DNA from 4 places in the Arthrobacter sp. GCM10027362 genome. Region 3 is predicted to be linked to each of the others. Evidence: riboswitches for the same ligand, from Rfam matches in the RefSeq annotation. Region 3 holds a riboswitch; each other region holds the start of a gene.
What was found. A riboswitch is a leader RNA that binds a small molecule or an ion and turns the genes downstream of it on or off. The one in region 3 is predicted to bind S-adenosylmethionine.
Positions count from the first base shown of each region.

Region 1: it holds a riboswitch for S-adenosylmethionine, as region 3 does, so the genes downstream of both, ACFQ36_RS19350 (bifunctional o-acetylhomoserine/o-acetylserine sulfhydrylase) here and ACFQ36_RS03335 (MetQ/NlpA family ABC transporter substrate-binding protein) in region 3, are expected to answer to the same signal.
Region 2: it holds a riboswitch for S-adenosylmethionine, as region 3 does, so the genes downstream of both, ACFQ36_RS13600 (LLM class flavin-dependent oxidoreductase) here and ACFQ36_RS03335 (MetQ/NlpA family ABC transporter substrate-binding protein) in region 3, are expected to answer to the same signal.
Region 4: it holds a riboswitch for S-adenosylmethionine, as region 3 does, so the genes downstream of both, ACFQ36_RS04565 (flavin reductase family protein) here and ACFQ36_RS03335 (MetQ/NlpA family ABC transporter substrate-binding protein) in region 3, are expected to answer to the same signal.

Region 1 is NZ_JBHTML010000199.1:799-5,746, reverse strand. Features, by position in the region: gene ACFQ36_RS19355 (methylenetetrahydrofolate reductase) at 1-519, opposite strand, end outside; SAM riboswitch class I at 623-735, opposite strand; SAM riboswitch class IV at 949-1,078, shown strand; gene ACFQ36_RS19350 (bifunctional o-acetylhomoserine/o-acetylserine sulfhydrylase) at 1,145-2,464, shown strand; gene ACFQ36_RS19345 (FAD-binding oxidoreductase) at 2,461-3,870, shown strand; gene ACFQ36_RS19340 (cytochrome P450) at 3,877-4,948, opposite strand, start outside.
Region 2 is NZ_JBHTML010000092.1:12,239-15,628, reverse strand. Features, by position in the region: partial or broken gene ACFQ36_RS13605 (DUF1206 domain-containing protein) at 1-590, shown strand, start outside; gene ACFQ36_RS13600 (LLM class flavin-dependent oxidoreductase) at 623-2,026, opposite strand; SAM riboswitch class I at 2,112-2,206, opposite strand; gene ACFQ36_RS13595 (CoA-binding protein) at 2,373-2,795, opposite strand; gene ACFQ36_RS13590 (LysE family translocator) at 2,845-3,390, opposite strand, start outside.
Region 3 is NZ_JBHTML010000009.1:45,860-50,807, forward strand. Features, by position in the region: gene ACFQ36_RS03325 (hypothetical protein) at 1-495, opposite strand, end outside; gene ACFQ36_RS03330 (hypothetical protein) at 584-961, opposite strand; SAM riboswitch class IV at 1,614-1,736, shown strand; gene ACFQ36_RS03335 (MetQ/NlpA family ABC transporter substrate-binding protein) at 1,781-2,704, shown strand; gene ACFQ36_RS03340 (methionine ABC transporter ATP-binding protein) at 2,701-3,732, shown strand; gene ACFQ36_RS03345 (methionine ABC transporter permease) at 3,729-4,403, shown strand; gene ACFQ36_RS03350 (LLM class flavin-dependent oxidoreductase) at 4,426-4,948, shown strand, end outside.
Region 4 is NZ_JBHTML010000015.1:4,764-9,711, reverse strand. Features, by position in the region: gene ACFQ36_RS04585 (TMEM175 family protein) at 33-641, shown strand; gene ACFQ36_RS04580 (SCO4226 family nickel-binding protein) at 823-1,059, opposite strand; gene ACFQ36_RS04575 (MFS transporter) at 1,217-2,488, shown strand; gene ACFQ36_RS04570 (peptidase) at 2,495-3,502, opposite strand; SAM riboswitch class IV at 3,683-3,798, shown strand; gene ACFQ36_RS04565 (flavin reductase family protein) at 3,858-4,364, shown strand; gene ACFQ36_RS04560 (methionine ABC transporter ATP-binding protein) at 4,554-4,948, shown strand, end outside.

The DNA.
Region 1 (4,948 bases), on a different contig from region 3:
CTTGGACACCAGCACCTCGACGTCGTGCTGGAACGAGGGTGACTCCGGATGCCGGTTCGGGTACGCGGCCACGCCCACCGCCAGCCGGCCGCCGGCCAGCGTGGCGCCGTGGCCGGCCTCGACCTGGCGGATCAGTTCCACCAGGTAGCGGGCAAAGGGCAGCTCGCCGCGGAACGCTTCCGGATCCCGGGGCAGGTCCCCGCGCATGGCCAGCACGCCCCGGACCCCCAGCCCCACAATCTGGCGCACCAGCAGGTCCAGGCTTGCCCGGGTCTCCCCCACGCAGGTCAGGTGGGCCAGCGGGCGCAGCCGGGTATTGCGCACCAGGTGCTCGATCAGCCGGATCGAGGCCCGGCGCCGGGCCGGCGTCCCGCTGTAGGTCACGGACACATAGTCCGGGTTGGTGGCCTCGAGTTCGGCAATGGCGCGCAGCACCGGCGCCTCGGCCTCCGGGCCGGCCGGCGGATACAGCTCATAGGACAACGACGGTGGTGCCGCCGCCCGTGGTGTCAAGGTCATTTCCACTCCTCGGTTCGTCCGAGGGAGTGCACCAGCGGGTGGCCCGGGAACCAACGGGATTCCCGGGCCGCGGCACAAGGCTCGGGGTGGGTCCGCTGGTGCGTCTCCATCGGTTCTGGCAGTAGCACCGTTCCGGCCTGTCCCTCCGGCGGAGGGGCAGGCGGATGGTTGCTGCGGCGTCAACAAGCCAGATCTCTCGGCCGCTCTTGATGGTTGGTGGGACCACCCTAAGGCCACGGCGGCAGCGGGCGGCAAATACCGGCGGAACCTGGCCGCAACATGACGATTTCTGCCGACTGCGTCGTCATGAAGCGGGCCGGACAGGTCATATGACGCCCCGCTTCCCCAAAACACATATTCGGGCCGTTCCCGGACGCATTCATTCACATTTCCGCGCCCTGGCGCACGGTGTCCCAGACTGTATAGCCAGGTCATGAGCGTCAGCAGAGGACCAAAGGACCGGATGCCCCGGCTTGCTGACCGGCAACCCTCCTCCGCGGCGGGGTGCCCCGGGTGAAGACCAGGCCGCCGGCGGACCCGCCGGCGGCAAGCGCGGGCGCCACCGCCGTTCCGAGGAATGCCTCCGGACAATGCCGTGGGCCCTGATTCGTAAGGAGCCGTACCGATGAGCAATTCGTGGTCGTTTGAAACCCGCCAGATCCACGCAGGACAGCCCGCCGACGCCGCCACCGGGGCCCGGGCACTGCCCATCTACCAGACCAGCTCGTTCGTCTTCCCCAGCGCCGAAAGCGCGGCGAACCGCTTTGCCCTCGCCGAACTGGCCCCCATCTATACGCGCATCGGCAACCCCACCCAGGAAGCGGTGGAAACCCGCATCGCCAGCCTGGAGGGGGGCCTCGCTGCCCTGCTGCTGTCCTCGGGACAGGCCGCGGAAACCTTCGCGGTCCTGAACATCGCCGAGGCCGGCGACCATATTGTGGCCAGCCCGAGCCTGTACGGCGGCACGTTCAACCTTTTCGCCCACACGCTCGGAAAATTCGGCATCGAGGTCACGTTCGTCGCGGATCCGGACAACCTGGACGACTGGCGCCGCGCGGTCCGGCCCAACACCAAGCTGTTCTTCGGCGAAGTGGTGGCCAACCCCCGGCAGGATGTGCTGGACCTGGAGGGCGTCAGCGCCGTGGCCCACGAAGCGGGAGTGCCGCTGATCGTGGACAACACCCTGGCCACCCCATACCTGATCCGCCCGCTGGAATGGGGCGCCGACGTCGTCGTGCATTCGGCCACCAAGTACCTGGGCGGCCACGGCAACGCCATCGCCGGCGTGATTGTCGACGGCGGCACCTTCGACTATACGAAGGACCCCGCCAGGTTCCCCGGGTTCAACACCCCCGACCCCACCTACAACGGGCTCGTTTACGGCCGCGACCTGGGCGAGGGCGGGGCGCTGGGCGCCAACCTGTCCTACATCCTCAAGGCCCGGGTCCAGCTGCTGCGCGACCTCGGTGCGGCGGCGGCACCGTTCAACGCCTTCCTGGTCGCCCAGGGCCTGGAGACCCTCAGCCTGCGGATGGAGCGGCATGTCGCCAACGCCCGGGCCGTCGCCGAGTGGCTCGAGTGCCACGACGACGTCGAATCGGTGGCCTACGCCGGCCTGCCCTCCAGCCCCTGGTTCGGGCGCGGGCAGAAGTACGGCCCCCGCGGCACCGGTGCCGTGGTCGCCTTCCGCCTCAGGGGCGGGGCCGAGGCAGGCAAGCGGTTCGTGGACGGGCTGGAGCTCCACTCCCATGTGGCGAACATCGGGGACGTCCGTTCCCTGGTCATCCACCCCGCTTCCACGACGCACAGCCAGCTTTCACCGCAGCAGCAGGAAGCAGCCGGCGTCACCCCGGGCCTGGTGCGGCTGTCGGTGGGCCTCGAGCACATCGACGACATCCTCGCCGACCTCGACGCCGGATTCCGCGCCGCCAAGGCAGCATCATGACGGCCGTGGCCGGCACCTCGGTCGAGGCCCTGCTGGGCGACCTGGCCGCCATCGTCGGGGAAGCGAACGTGCTGACCGACCCCGGCCTGACGGAAGGCTACCGCCGGGACATGCAGCCCCTGGCCGGGGCCGGGACACCCCTGGCGGTGGTCCGGCCCTCTTCCACCGCCGAAGTCGCAGCCGTCGTGAAGGCCTGCGCCGGGGCGGGGGTTCCCATCGTTCCCCGCGGCGCGGGCTCGGGCCTGACCGGGGCTGCCAACGCCGTTGACGGCGCCGTCACCATCTCCTTCACCCGCATGAACGCCAAGCCGGTAATCGACCGGGATGCACGCCTGGCCATCGTCCAGCCCGGCGTCGTCACCCTGGACCTGAAGAAGGCGGCTGAGGAACAGGGCCTGTTTTATGCGCCCGACCCCACCTCCAACGACTGGTGCACCATCGGCGGCAACCTGGCCAACGGGTCGGGCGGTCCCTGCGGCTCCAAATACGGAGTGACCGCAGACAGCGTCCTGGGCCTGGAAGTGGTGCTGGCCGGCGGCGAGATCCTGAGGACCGGCCGCACGACCCTCAAGGATGTGTCCGGCTACGACCTTAACCGGCTCTTCGTCGGCTCCGAGGGGACGCTGGGCCTGATCACCGAGGCGACCCTGTCCCTGCAGAAGAAGCCCCCGGCGCCACGCACCGCCGTCGCCGCCTTCCCCACCCCCGAGGCGGCCGGCCGGAGCGTGACCGGGTTCCTGGCCACCGGCCACCGGCTGAGTCTGCTCGAAATCATGGACGGCCCCTGCATCGGGGCGGTTGAAAGGTATCTGGGCAGCCCCATCCTCGGCGATGACGCTCCTGCTCCGGGCGCCGTGCTCTATGCCCAGAGCGACGCCGGGCACTCCCGGGAACTGGAAGCCTTCGAGGAACTCTGCCTGGGGAACGGGGCGGTTTTTACCTATGCCACCGATGATCCCTCCGAGGGGGAACTGTTCATGCAGTACTGGCACAGCCTTGAGCCGGCGCTGGAAGCCATGGGCACCTGGATCCTGCATGAAGTGACCGTTCTCCCCCGGCACATCTCCAGGCTGATCGGCAAGGCGGCCGAGATCGCCGAGGATACCGGTCTGTTCATCGGCGTCCACGGACATGCTGCCGACGGCACCCTCCACCCCATGATCGTGTTCAACCCGGGAAACGAGGACGAGCGCGGCCGTGCCCGGGCTGCCTACGACCTGGTTCTGCAGGCGGCAATTGGGCTGGGCGGCCCGGTTTCCGGAGAGCACGGAATCGGGCGGATGAAGGCCCGGCACCTGGGTGAGGAGATCGGGGAAACCGGGCTGGCTGTCCACCGGGCCATCAAAAAGGCACTCGACCCGCAAGGGATTCTGAATCCCGGATCCATGTTCCAGCCCGCCGGCTAGGCCCGGCTAGGCCCGGCCCGGCCGGGCCTGGCCGGCGCCGACGTCGACCGGCAGGTGCAGCGGGCCGCGCAGGATCGGGCTGGGCCGGTACGGCGGCGGGTCCTCGGCCAGCCGCGGGTCGGGCACCCGGCGGGCGAACCCGGTCAGGGCCACCTGCGTCTCCAGCCGGGCCAGCGGGGCACCGAAGCACAAATGGATGCCGCTGCCGAAGCCCAGGTGCCGGTTGTGCCGCCGGTCCGGGATGAACCGGTCCGGCTCGGCCACGTGGCCCGGATCGCGGTTGGCGGCGGCGAGCACCAGCGTGACCGGGGAGCCGGCGGGGATCCTGGTTCCGGCGATATCGATATCGTCCAGGGCCGTCCGGATGGGCACAAAGTGCACGGGCGGTTCGTAGCGCAGCAGTTCCTCGGTCATCGGGATGACCAGGTCCGGGTCCCGGCGCAGCCGCTCGAGGGCGTCGGGATGGCGCAGCAGGGTCAGCACGCCGTTTGCGATGAGGTTGACGGTGGTTTCGTGCCCGGCAATGAGCAGCAGCAGGCCGGTGCTCGCCAACTGCCCGGTGGACAGCCTCCCCTCGGGTCCGTCGTCGGCGGCCATTGCCGAGAGCAGGTCATCGCCCGGCGCCTGCCGGTGCCGCTCCACCAGGTCCGAGATGAAGTTGAACAGCTCCCTGCCTGCCTCTTCCCGCTTCTGCTGCTGCACCTGCGGATCCACGCCGGGATTGATGGCCTCCAGCGCCATGTCCACCCATTTGCGGAACCGCGGCCGGTCCTCGGGCGGAACGCCGAGCAGCTCGCAGATCACCGAGACCGGGAACGGGTACGCCAACTCGTCCACGACGTCGATCCGGGCCTTGCCCGCCATGTCGTCGATCAGCCCGCCGACGATCTCGGCCATCCGGGGTTCCAGGCCCGCGACCCGCCACGGCGCGTGCGGCGGCCCGAAGTGCCGCATCGCCAGGCGCCGCTGCCGGTCGTGCTCGGGCGGGTCCATCATCAGGAAACTCGGTGGCATGCCCTCGGACCGCTGCTGCTCCACGGCAGCGGAAAACTGCGGATTGTGGCTCGGATCCGAGCTC
Region 2 (3,390 bases), on a different contig from region 3:
TGGTCGGTGCGGCTGCGCTGGCGCTGTGGCAGGTGCTCGAGGCGGCCTTCGGCGGCCGGCTGCTCGAGGGCCGGGACCGGCTGAAGTACCGCCTCAAGTCGGCGGGCCTGGCCGTCGTCTTCGCCGCCCTGGCCGCGACCTTCGGCAGCTTTGCCCTGGGCGGCGGCAGCGACACCGGGGAGAAATCCCGGGACGCCAGCACGGCGCTGATGCAGGCGCCGGGCGGGCCGGTGCTGCTGTTCCTGGTGGGCGCCGCCTTGGTGGCCGCCGGCGCCTACTACGTGTTCAAGGGCGCGCGGCGCAAGTTCCTCCAGGACCTGCAGCAGCTGCCGGCCGGGAGCCTGGGCCGGGCCGTGACCGGGACCGGGACCGCCGGCTACCTCGGCAAGGGGGCGGCGCTGGCCGTGCTGGGCGTCCTCTTCGCGGTGGCCGCCGTCCGCCACAATCCGGCCCAGGCCACCGGGCTCGACGGCGCGCTCAAAGGGCTGCGGGACCAGCCCTACGGCGATGTCGCGCTGATCGTGGTGGCCGCGGGCCTGATCTGCTACGGGCTGTACCTGGCGGCGCGGGCCCGTTACGCGAAAATGTAACGGGCCCGCGCCGCGGGACCCCGGCCCGGACCTTACAGCGACGCGAGCGCCTCGAGCCGGTAGTTGGCGCCCCGGTGGTTCTCCGGCAGCTTGTCGCCCTTGCCGAACAGCTTGTTGCGCAGCGTGCCCGGGGCGTACGCCGCCGGGTAGGCGCCGCGGGCCTGCAGCTCGGGCACCACGAACTCGACGATGTCCTCGAAGGTGCCCGGGGTGATGGCGTAGGCCAGGTTGAACCCGTCCACGTCGGTCTCCTCGACCCACTCGATGAGCTTGTCGGCCACCTCGGCGCCGGAGCCGACGGTGATCGGGCCGAAGCCGCCGACGCCGACCCATTCGGCCAGCTGGCGGATGGTCCAGGGCTTGCCGTCATCGCCGCTGGCCTTCTGGAAGGTCTCCACCGAGGACTGGATGGCGTTGGACTTCACGTTCTCGCCGATCACGTCGTCCGGGCCGTAGGTGGACAGGTCCACGCCCATCCAGCCGGAGATCAGGGCCAGTGCACCGTTGATGTCCGCGTAGGACTTGTACTCCTCGAACTTCGCCTGGGCGGCGGCGCTGTCCGGGCCGGTCACGATCGTCTGCATCGTGTAGATGCGGATGTCGTAGCGGCCCCGGCCGGCGGCCTCGGCGGCGTCGCGGATCTTCTTCACCGTCTCGGCCAGGGTCTCCTTGGTCGGGCAGGTGACGAACACGGCCTCGGCGTTCTCCGCGGCGAAGCGCATGCCGCGTTTGGAGGCACCGGCCTGGAAGATCACCGGGGTGCGCTGCGGGCTCGGCTCGGTGATGGCAATGCCCGGGACCTTGAAGTACTTGCCCTCGTGGCGGATCTCGTGGACCTTGGCCGGATCGGTGAAGATGCCGCGCTCGCGGTCCTTGACCACGGCGTCGTCCTCCCAGGAGCCCTCGAGGAGCTTGTAGATGACCTCCAGGTACTCGTCGGCGTGGTTGTAGCGCTCGTCGTGCTCCATCTGGTCTTCCTGGCCCATGTTCCGCGCGGCGGAGGGCAGGTAGCCGGTGACCACGTTCCAGCCCACGCGGCCGTTGGTCAGGTGGTCCAGGGTGGCCAGGCGGCGGGCAAACGGGTACGGGTGCTCGTAGGCGGTGCCGGCGGTGACGCCGAAGCCCAGGTTCCTGGTCACCGCGGCCATGGCCGAGACCAGCAGGAACGGGTCGTTGACCGGCACCTGCGCGGCCGAGCGCAGGGGGACCTCGTTGGTGCCGCCGAAGACGTCGTAGGTGCCGAGCACGTCGGCGATGAACAGGCCGTCGAACAGGCCCTTTTCCAGCACCTGGGCCAGATGGGTCCAGTAGCCGATCGTGTTGTAGTCCGCGGACTTGTCCTGCGGGTGCCGCCACAGGCCCGGCGACTGGTGGCCGACGCAGTTCATGTCGAAGGCGTTGAACCGGATGTGGCGCTTGGCTGTTACTTCAGTCATCGTCAGACTCCTCCTGATCCGACCGTGAAGAGCCTGCACGAAGGCCGCTGCGGCGCACAGAGGCACCGCGGCGACCAACGAACTTTCTCCATCGGTCCTGGCAGTAGCACCCTTGCTCCGTCAAGGAGGGGGTTGCTGCGGCGTCACAGAGCCAGGTCTCTCAGCCGCTCGGGATGGTTACCCGTCCATTGCACTACATCCGGGCGCCGGACACGAAATCCGGCGTCACAGACGGTAACCGGACCCGGCCCCTGCCACGGGCCGCTCTGCCGCCCGGGCCGCGGCGTTCGCGCCTCAAAGGGATGGGGCGCGCCCACAGTGTCGGTTTCGCCGCCACAGCGGGACCCTAGCGCCCCACTCCCAGCCGCGGGGCCTCGATGGCCGGGCAGGTGTCCATCACGACGTCGAGCCCGGCCGCCGCGGCCCGGGCGGCCGCCGCCTCGTCCACGACGCCCAGCTGCAGCCACACGGCCTTCGCGCCGGCCTCGATCGCCTGGTCCACCACCGGGCCGACCTTCTGCGAGTTCACGAAGCAGTCCACGACCTCGACGCCGCCGGGGATGTCCGCCAGCTCCCGGTAGCCCTTCAGCCCGAACACCTCGGCGCCCTCCAGGTTCACCGGCACGACCTCCATGCCCAGGGTGTCCATCAGGTAGCGGCCAATTCGCGGCGCGACCCGCCGCGGATTATCGGACAGGCCGACCACGGCCCAGCGTGCCGGCGCCGTGAGCAGCCGCCTGATGACTTCCGGATCGTTGACGTGTGCCATACCGCCAGCCTAGGCCGCCTAGGGACCCGCCGCGAGCCTTCGCGGGAGGTCAGCCCACCCGCGGAGGCACCGGCCGGAAGGCCGATGCCCCGGATGGCAGCGACTCGGTGACGAGCTTGCCCCCGAAGGCAACCAGGACCAGACCGGTCACCCGGTCGATCACCGCCAACGACTTCGGGCTGGCCAACCAGCGCCTGGCGTAGCCGCCGCCGAGGATCAGGACCGCGAACCAGGCCAGGGACAGCACACAGTGCACCCCGGCCAGCACCGCCCCCATCAGCAGCGGTGCGGTCCCGGCGGGGAGGAACTGCGGAATCGCGGCGATGTAGAAGACCCCGACCTTGGGATTGAGCAGGTTGGTACCGGCCCCGACCAGCCAGCCCTGCCACGGCGATGCCGCCACCGGCGCCCGGGCCTCGGCCGCGGCGTGCCCGGCGCTCCCGCGGAAGGACTTCCAGATCATCGAGGCCCCGAGCCAGAGCATGTATCCGGCCCCGGCCGTGGTCAGCACCCGGTAGGCCGTCTCCGAGGCGGTCAGCAGCGCGGAGATCCCCACGGCCGCGGCGATGCCCCACAGCATGGCCCCGGTGGCCAC
Region 3 (4,948 bases):
CCAGTCCCCGCCCTTCCGGCAGCTCCGGGCCACCGAGTCACCGGCCCGGAGCAGCGGTTCCTCCCGGCGCTTCTGATGCAGGTAGTCCAGGTCCCGGCATCGGTGGGCGCGCAGCCGGGCGGCAATGATCCGCCGGTCGGCCGCGGTCAGCGAATCGTCCTGTTCCAGGATCAGGCGTCCGGCCGCGTTCCGGCACAGGTCCGTGACCAGGGCCTCGAGGCAGGCCGGCCGGGCGATCTTGTCGGGCCGGTCCTTCACCACGTACAGGAGCGTCTGGGCCCCGGTGGCGGCCGCGCCCCTGGGGAAGGCCCGGCGCTGCGCGTCCTTTCCGTTCTTGAAGTGGACCGAGGCCGAATTCTTGTGGCGCAGGCCGGTAATCACGGACCGGGCCGAGGCGACGTCCTGCGGGGAGATGACTGCAGCGGCGATGTAGTACCCGCGGGCCTTGGACCCGTCCACGAAGACATGGGCCCGCTGCGGGAACACAAATGCCATGAACGGAGCTCCTCCTGCCACCGGTGCCCGGCCGGTCACGCAGGCGCCCTCCCTTCCAGCATAAGAGTGGCCGATGCATGTCCTTCGGTCACACGGTGCCGGCCGCCGGGGAGGAAACCTCTGCCGTTCCTTCCCGGCGCCCGGCCCGAAGCGGCAGGCTGCGGCGGGCCAGGATGGAAGCCAGCGCGGCGCAGGTGAGAATGACGCCGGACGCCAGCAGCGCGCCGGCCAGGTACAGGGATACCGCGGCAGCGGGCAGGGACGGGTGCGCAGGGGCAGCCAGGCCCCCGAGGCCGACCCAGACCCAAAACAGGGCGGCTGCGGCCAGGGCCGCCCACGGGCTGCGCCCGGCAGGGAGACGGGCCGGCAGCGGCCGGGGACGCGGACCGCCGGGACGATCCTGCAGAACCGGAGAGACCGTTTGGCGCTGCTGCTCCGGGCCGCCGAAACGCGGTCCGGAGCCCACGCCGAAGGCAGACCTACCTGTGCCCGCCGGCGCATTCCCCCGTTTCCGCATGTCCCCCACCGTCATATCGTCACCCCTGGCACGGGACCGGACCGTCCAACACGCCGCTGCAGGAGCAAACGTCACGCAAGCCGGCCAACGGCCGGTGCCCGAAGACTGCCCATGCCCGGTCCCGGCCGGCTCATCCGGCCGCCTCCCACCCGATGGCCATCCCGTGTTGCAGGACCAACGGCGGGACCAGGACGCCGGGGCAGCCCGGTTCCCTACTGGGACATATGCGCTGTTATCAGTGTTCCTTGGACCGCTGCATAGGCAGTTACGGAGAGTGTCGGCAGGAAGACGGGTTCACGGCACGGTGAAACGACGTCGCCGGCCACACATCAGGAGTCAGAAGGCGCACGTCTTCGCTTCCCGTGCCTTGGGCCGGACCAGCGGCGGCGGGTGCATGTGCACCGGGCAGGCCGGTGACGCGGCCGGTCCGGCAGGGATCGTGGTGATCGCCCTGCCATATGCCTGCCCCGTCCGGGACCGCGATGGCTGTGTGACCCGTTGTTGAGTTTTATGTCCGCGTATTTCGTTCCATTTCCCCGTATGGCTGGAACCATGGCCGGGGTTTTCTTCGCGTCACATTTCCACCATCATTTTTTTACTGAATCAAGAGCTCCAACGTGAAGTCCTGGCTGGTTGGACGGCAACCCTCTCGCTGTAGCGGGGTGCCCCAGATGAAGATTCGGCCCGCGGCGGGAAGAGGATCCGCTGCCGGCAAGTACGGCGCCGCACGCGGTGTTGTGCCGTGACCAGACAGAGGTACACAGCAAGATGTCTTCCCCCAGCGAAACCAAACATGCCGACAAACCGTCCGCGGGCCACGGTCTTGAACTGAAGAAGAAGTCCAGAAAGCCGGCGCTGATCGGCGGGGCGGCCCTCGTCGTCGCCGCTGCTGTCGGGGCCGTGATCGGCGTGAACGCGGCCGGCAGCGGCAGCACCGCGGCGTTCGGCACGGACCTGAAGGTCGGCTACCTGTCCACCGACGCCGCGCAGGAGGCGGTGCTCGAATATGTTGCCGAGGACATCGCCCCGGACTACGGCATCCACGTCATCCCGACCGGGATCGGGGATCCGAACCAGATTTCCCAGGCCGCCAACGACGGCGAACTGGCCGCCACCATCTACGCGCACAAGCCCTGGATCGAGCAGACCAACGCCGCGAAGGGCTGGAAGATCACCCCGGCCGAACCCGTGTTCCAGTGGTCCTACTCCCTCTACTCCTCCCGGTACGGTTCCCTGAAGGACCTTCCCGACGGGGCGAGGATCGGGATCCTGGACGATCCGGCCAACACCGCCCAGGCCCTGATGCTGCTGCAGGGCGCCGGCGCCATCACCCTGGATTCGGCCGTGGAGGCCTCCAAGGCCACGCTGAAGGACATCAAGGAGAACCCGCGCGGCCTGAAGCTGCAGCCGATCGCCTTCGGCACCGCGGCCCGCAGCCTGGGTGACCTGGACGCTATCATCAGCTACAACTTTGAATTCGTCGCCGCCGGAACGCCCGCCAAGTACAGGATCTACGCCCCGGAGGCACCCCAGGTCTTCGCCTCCCAGCTGGCCATCGGCACCGGCTACCTGGACGATCCCAACATCGAAAAGCTCATCGAGGCCTTCAAGGACCCGAAGCTGCAGGACTATCTGGCCACCACCGACGATCCGGCGGTCAAGGACCAGCTCGCCCCGGTCAGCCGGCCATGATCGAACTGGACCGGGTCAGCAAGGCCTACGGACCGGGCCCGAAGAAGTTCCAGGCCCTGGATAAGGTCAGCCTCAGGGTCGAGGCCGGGGAAATCGCCGCCATCACCGGCCCCAGCGGGGCCGGCAAATCGACGCTGTCCCGCTGCATCAGCCTGCTGACCCGGCCCACCGCCGGCACCGTGTCCGTGGACGGGCAGGACCTGACCCGCCTGGGGCGCCGGCAGCTGCGCTCCGCCCGTCAGTCCATCGGGACCATCTTCCAGGGATCAAACCTGCTCGCCCGCGCCACCGTTGCCGAGAACATCGCGCTGCCGCTGGACTTCCTGGGCGCGACCCGGGCCTCGGCCGCCCGGCGCGTGGGCGAACTGCTGGACCTGGTCGGCCTGGGCGACAAAGCCGGCGCCTATCCGGCCCAGCTGTCCGGCGGCCAGCGCCAGCGCGTCGGCATTGCCCGGGCGCTGGCGCTGAAGCCCTCCGTCCTGCTGGCCGACGAGGCGACCTCCGGACTGGACCCGTCCACCACCGTCTCGATCCTGGACCTGATCCGCAGCATCCGCGACACGCAAAACGTCAGCGTCGTGCTCATCACCCATGAAATGGACGTCGTGCGCGCCGCGGCGGACACGGTAGCCCGGCTGGAAGCCGGCCGGATCGTGGAGTCCGGGCCGGTGGGCACGATCGCCGCCGACCCGTCCTCGGCCCTGGCCGCAGACCTGCTCCGCCACGGCGCGCCGGTACGCCCGACCCCCGGGACCGAGGTGTGGCAGGTGCAGTACGGCCCCGGGGCCGTGGCCCTGGACTGGCCCCAGCGCCTGGGCGCCGCCCTGGGCAGCCCGGTGGAGATGCTGGCCGCCAGCATCGAATCCATCGGCGGTCCGCCCGCCGGCCGCGCCACCATCTCCGTCCGGGCCGGCCTGCCGGAGGCCTCCGTCCATGAGTCCCTGGCCGCAGTGGGCCTGCACGGCCACCCGGCCCTGCCGGCAACCGTTCATTCGGACGCACCCGGAGTGGAAGTCGGTGCCCCGTGAACACTCCCTGGTCCGAGGTGCCCGCACTGGTGCTGCCGGCGATCGGGCAGACCGCGCTGATGGTGGGCCTCGTGATGCTCATCGTCGTGCTGGCCGGCATCCCGCTCGGCATCATCCTGCACAACACCGGCCCGGCCGGCCTGTTTCCCCGCCCGCGCGTGCACGCCGTGCTCTCCTGGATCGCCAATCTCGGCCGCTCCCTGCCGTTTTTGGTGCTGATGGCGGCGGTCATCCCGCTGACCAAACTGCTGGTCGGCACCACCCTGGGCATCCAGGCCGCAATCGTGCCGATGTCCCTGGCCGGAATCCCGTTCTTCGCCCGGCTGGTCGAAAACGCCATCCGCGAAGTCCCGGCCGAACGCATCGACATCGGCCACGTCTCCGGCGGCAGCACCCTGCAGATCATCGGCAGGATCCAGCTCAGCGAAGCCCTGCCCGGCCTCCTCGCCGGCCTGACCCTGAACCTGATCGCCATGATCGAATACTCCGCCATCGCCGGGGCCATCGGAGCCGGCGGCCTGGGCTACCTGGCGGTCAATTACGGCTATCAGCGCTTCGACGCCACCATCATGGCCGTGTGCGTGATCCTGCTGATCGCCGCCGCCCAGACCATCCAGTTCCTCGGCGACCACCTGGTCCGCCGCACCTCCCGCGCCCTGCGGCACACCTGAACCCGACCGGAAAGTAGAGACGATGACCAAGAAACGGATTCGCTTCAACGCCTTCGACATGACGTGCATCATGCACCAGTCCCCGGGCCTGTGGGCACACCCGACCGACCAGTCCACCCGCTACAACGACCTGGACTACTGGGTCGACCTGGCCAAACTGCTCGAGCGGGGGAAGTTCGACGGCCTGTTCATCGCCGACGTCCTCGGCGTTTACGACACCTACCAGAACTCCCACGACGCCTCCGTGCGCCGGGCCATGCAGGTGCCTGTGCACGACCCGCTCATGCAGGTCTCCGCCATGGCCGCGGCCACCGAAAAACTCGGCTTCGGCATCACCGTCTCGGCCACCTACGAACAGCCCTACGCCCTGGCCCGCCGCTTCAGCTCCCTGGACCACCTCACCCGCGGCCGCATCGCCTGGAACATCGTCACCTCCTACCTCGACGGCGCCGCCCGGAACCTGGGCATGGACCGGCAGATGTCCCACGACGAACGCTACGACCTGGCCGAGGAAGTCGTCGACGTCTGCTACAAGCTCTGGGAAG
Region 4 (4,948 bases), on a different contig from region 3:
TTCCGCCATGATGCCTGCATGGGAGCCACACCATGAACAAGAACCGGCTCGAGGCCTTCAGCGACGGCGTCCTGGCCATCATCATCACCATCATGGTGCTGGAGCTGCGGGTCCCGGAGGAGCCGACCTGGCACGGCCTGCTGGCGGTGGCGCCCACGTTCCTGAGCTACCTGCTCAGCTTCATCTACGTCGGCATCTACTGGGCCAACCACCATCACATGCTCCAGCTCGCCGGGAAGGTCAGCGGCGGGGTGCTTTGGGCGAACCTGCACCTGCTGTTCTGGCTCTCGCTCTTTCCCTTCACCACGCGCTGGATGGACGAATCCGGCTTTGCCCAGGTCCCGGTCCTGGTCTACGGGATGAATCTGCTGCTGGCCGCCATCGCCTACTTCGTCCTGGAGCGTGCCCTGATTCGGCAGCAGGGCCGCAACGGCGCCCTGGCCAGGGCCGTGGGACGGGACTGGAAGGGCAAGGCCTCCCCCGCCATCTACCTGCTGGGCCTGGCGCTAACCTTCGTCCACCCGCTGGCGGGCCTTGCCGCCTACACGGTGGTGGCCACGATCTGGCTGGTCCCGGACCGCCGGCTCGAACGCTATGTGGTGCACTCGGCCTCCCACCCGCCCGGCGGGCAGGGGCCGTAAAAGCCAGGCGAAGCTGGCCGAGGCCGCGTCCAGGGCCGCGGTGATCCCGGGCTTGGCCAGCAGCCAGGCCGGCGCCGTCGCCGTAATGGAAATGTCCCGGGCGGAGGCCATCTTGGGTGTCCGCAGCAACGGCTGGGCCGGCGACCACATGGCGCCGGCCCAAGCGCGGGTGCGGGCTTCTTCAGACGACGAGCGGGACGGGATGGATCTCATCCGCCGGATGCCCGGTCCGCTCGTGCACCCGCTGGACGGCGTCCGCGGACGGCGCCTCGGAGAGGCAGTAGACGACGCCGGATTCCGGGTCCGCCCAGGCCTGCTTGAAATTGACGCCCTCTTCGCCCTGGGCGGCGATATCGGCCGCATGGGCCGCCTTCAGGCCTTCCGCCGTTATTCCCACCATATGGTGATGTACATCCATGAATTCCGGCATCACAATCACACCTATCTGGTTGCTGCTGGTTGGAAAAAGGGACATAAAAAACGCTACGCCGGTGCCCGGCCAGGGGAAAGGGCGGGCTGTGCCCGCACCACCGGGCCGCCGGGGAGTTGCAGGCAGCGAACGGTAAGCTCGTAGCGTGACGCAGCCCGCCGACTCCGGCACCCCGGTATCCGGATCCCTCCCCCGCTGGCCGCTGTCCCCGTGGCGCACCGTCACCGCGTTCGGGCTTGTCAGCCTGACCGCGGACATGGTCTACGAGGGCGCCCGTTCGATCACCGGCCCGCTGCTGGCCGGGTTGGGAGCAAGCGCCCTGCTGGTGGGGCTGGTCACGGGGGCCGGCGAAGGCATCGCGCTGCTCTTCCGCCTGCTGTTCGGACCGCTGGCGGATCGCACCCGCAGGTACTGGACCCTGACCCTGGCCGGCTATGCCATGACCGCGGTCTGCGTGCCGTTGCTGGCCGTTGCGCCGTTCGCCGGGGGCGCCGGCCTGGTGCTGGCCGTGGGGCTGATCCTGGCCGAACGCGCGGGCAAGGCCGTCCGCTCGCCGGCCAAGTCCGCGCTGCTTTCCTATGCCGCCGGCGCCGTGGGCCGGGGCCGGGGGATGGCCGTCCACAAGATGCTGGACCAACTCGGCGCGTTCGCCGGGCCGCTGCTGGTCGCGGCCGCGATCGGGGCCACCACGGCCATCTGGCCGGCCCTGGCCCTGCTCGCCCTTCCCGGGGCGGCGGCCATTGCCCTGCTGCTTTGGCTGCGCCGCCGCGTCCCGGACATGAGCGTCTACGAACCTGCGGAGCCGGCGACGGCGGGCGACGGCGTCGCCGCGGCCTCCCGGGCGCGGACCGCACTGCCGCGGGCCTTCTACCTGTTCGCCGCCTCGGCCGGGGCCGTGACCGCCGGGCTGGTGACGTTCGGGGTGATCGCCTTCCACTTGACCGAAACCGGCCTGCTGCCGCTCGCCGCGGTGCCGCTGGCCTATGCCGGGGCAATGCTGGCCGAAGCGGCCGCGGCCCTGGCCACGGGCTGGGCCTACGATCGGCGCGGTGCCGGCGTGCTGCTGGTCCTGCCCGGCCTGGTCGCGCTGGTTCCCGGGCTTGCGTTTTCCGCCAGCCTCGGCCCGGTGCTGGCCGGCGTCCTGGCCTGGGGCATTGCCACCGGCATCCAGGATTCCACCGTCAAGGCGCTGGTGGCAGACCTGGTTCCGTCGGGCCGGCGGGCCACGGCCTACGGCATCTTTGCGGCCATCCAGGGCGCTGCGGCGCTGGCCGGCGGCGCACTCGCCGGCGGGCTCTACGGCCGTACGCCCGTGCTGGTTGCCGTCGTCGGGGCCATCCAACTGGCGGCGCTGGTGCTGCTGGCCGCGGCGCTGCGGGCACGGCCGGTTCACCGGCGGCCCGGCGCCCTGCTGTAACGCCGCTCAGATCCGCGGCGCACAGGGGCCGGTGCCCAGGGCGGCCAGGCCTACCAGGTCCCCGGCACCGAAATCGGTCTGCCCGTTGCTGGTCTCCGCCATGAGCTGCGATTTGTCGGGGGTATGGCCCAGCCCGACAATATGCCCCAGCTCGTGCTGGATGGTGGCTTGGACCGCGGCGGTGCCGCCGGGCTCGCGCAGCCTGACGCCCAGTGCGGTGGCATTGAGCCTGACCTGGCCGGTCACCAGGACATCCGGGGACCCCTCCCCGGAGACCGGCAGCGCCCGGGCGTCGCCCAGCCGCGTGGTGCCGCCGGGCGCCTCGGCCAGCGCGAACATCGGCTCCTGTTCCGGCGTCACCCAGTCGATCAGTACCGGCGCCCACCGGTCCCCGTAGCGGTCCGGCTGGTACGCGGCACGTTCGTCCGAAGCCCGCTCCTGCGTCTCGCCGTCGGCGACGAACTTCAGTCCGGTGGCTTGGGAAACCCGGGATACCGCGGCGCCGATCAGCTCGCCGCCGCCAGGCGGCTGATGGCGGCTGTTCACCACATAGTGGACCGGCCGGCAGGGGCTGAAAGCGACAAAAGGCCGGCCGCCCACCCCTGCGTAGTTGAACTTGTAGGAGCCGCTGGCGGCCGTGAGCGGCCGGGGCGCTCCGAGCGGCCGGCCGGCCTCCTCGTGCCCGGGCATGGGGTGGTCCCGCAGGGCAGGCGGCGTCAGCAGGTCAACGGGCACAAACCGGTTCCACAGGTCCCCGCCCACGGCCAGCGTCAGGCATGCCGCCAAGGCTATGATGCAGCCGGTGGAATAGTTCCGCCCCCGGCGCGAACGCAGCGGCCGCCGCACCTGCTGCGGGCCGGGCCGGGCGGGCCGTCCGTTGGACGGGCTGCGGCGCCCGGGGGCCTTCTCGAAGACCCATTGCGGGATCCGTCCGCTTAGCGAGCGCGGCAAACCGCCGAACCCGCCGCCGTGCTTTGGGCGTTCTGCGGCCCCTGTCCCCCAATGATTGGTCATCCCCCAATGGCCTTTCAACGATATTCACGATGCCGGGGACACCTGCGCAAAAGACCGTGCTCCCTGCTGGATCATTGCATACGGCGGGGACGGTGGGAAGGGCAGCAGCCGCGCCGCGAACTTTACGAACTGTTGCCGGCAGTTGACCCCGGGAGCCTGAAGCTTCTAGCGTTGTACGCGAATCAAGAGCGCCAACGTCAAGCCCTGGCTCGTTGGCCGGCAACCCTCTCGCAGTAGCGGGGTGCTCCAGGTGAAGATTCGGCCCGCCGGAACAGCCGGTGTGGCAAGTACCGCGCTTCGGCCGGCTGTGCAGCGGCACGCCCGGCCGATCGCCTAACGGCAAAGGACCACCGTCATGTCACTCAGCGATGACCTCCAGCCTGGGGCACTCCGCAGAGCCTTCGGCCGCTTCCCGTCCGGCATCGCTGCCCTTTGCTCCCTGGTCGACGGCGCCCCGCAGGGCATCGTCGCGTCCTCCTTCACGGTGGGCGTCTCCATGGAACCGCCGCTGGTGATGTTCGCGGTCCAGAACACCTCCCGCACCTGGCCCATCGTCCGCCGGTCGGAACGCATTGGCGTCTCCATCCTGGGCACCGCCCACGACGGCGTCTGCCGGCAGATCGCGTCCAAGACCGGGGACCGTTTCGCCGGCCTGCGCCTGCACACCACCGACGGCGGCGCCATCCTCCTGGAGGAGGCGGCGCTGTGGCTGGAGTGTTCGGTGGAACAGGAAGTCCCGGCGGGCGACCACCACGTGGTGCTGCTGCGGGTCCACCAGCACGCCACGCATGAGGACGCGCACGAGCCGCTGATCTTCCACGCCTCCGGCTTCAAGAAGCTGGAACAGCCGGCCTTCGTGTAGCGGACCCGCCTGCCACCGTTGGTCGGGCAGGCCGCTCCGCGGCCGTATCGGGATCCGGCGGCTTGCCTCACCAGGTCTCGATACGCTCGTTCCCCGCTACTCGACCAGCGGCCGTTCCAAGCCTGCCCTGCCCTACCCTTCCCTGCCCTTTTGTCCTGCCCGCTGCGGGCACTACAGAAAAGAACCGCCATGATCCGTCTCGATCAGCTAACCAAGGTCTACGGCCACGGTACGAACGCCGTCACGGTCCTTGACCAGCTGGACTTCGCCGTCGACCGCGGCGAGATCTTCGCCGTCGTCGGCCCCAGCGGGGCCGGCAAGAGCACCCTGGCCCAGTGCATCAACCTGCTGGAGCGGCCCACCTCGGGGTCCGTCGTCGTCAATGGCGAGGACCTGAGCAGCCTGCCGGAAAAACGCCTGCGCGAGGCGCGCCGGCGGATCGGCACCGTCTTCCAGTCCGCGAGCCTGTTCAACCGCCGCACCGCGGCGCAGAACATTGCCATGCCCCTGGAATACCTCGGCGTCGAGCCGCGCGAAATCAAGGCCCGCGTGGGTGAACTGCTCGAGCGCGTGGGGCTGTCCCA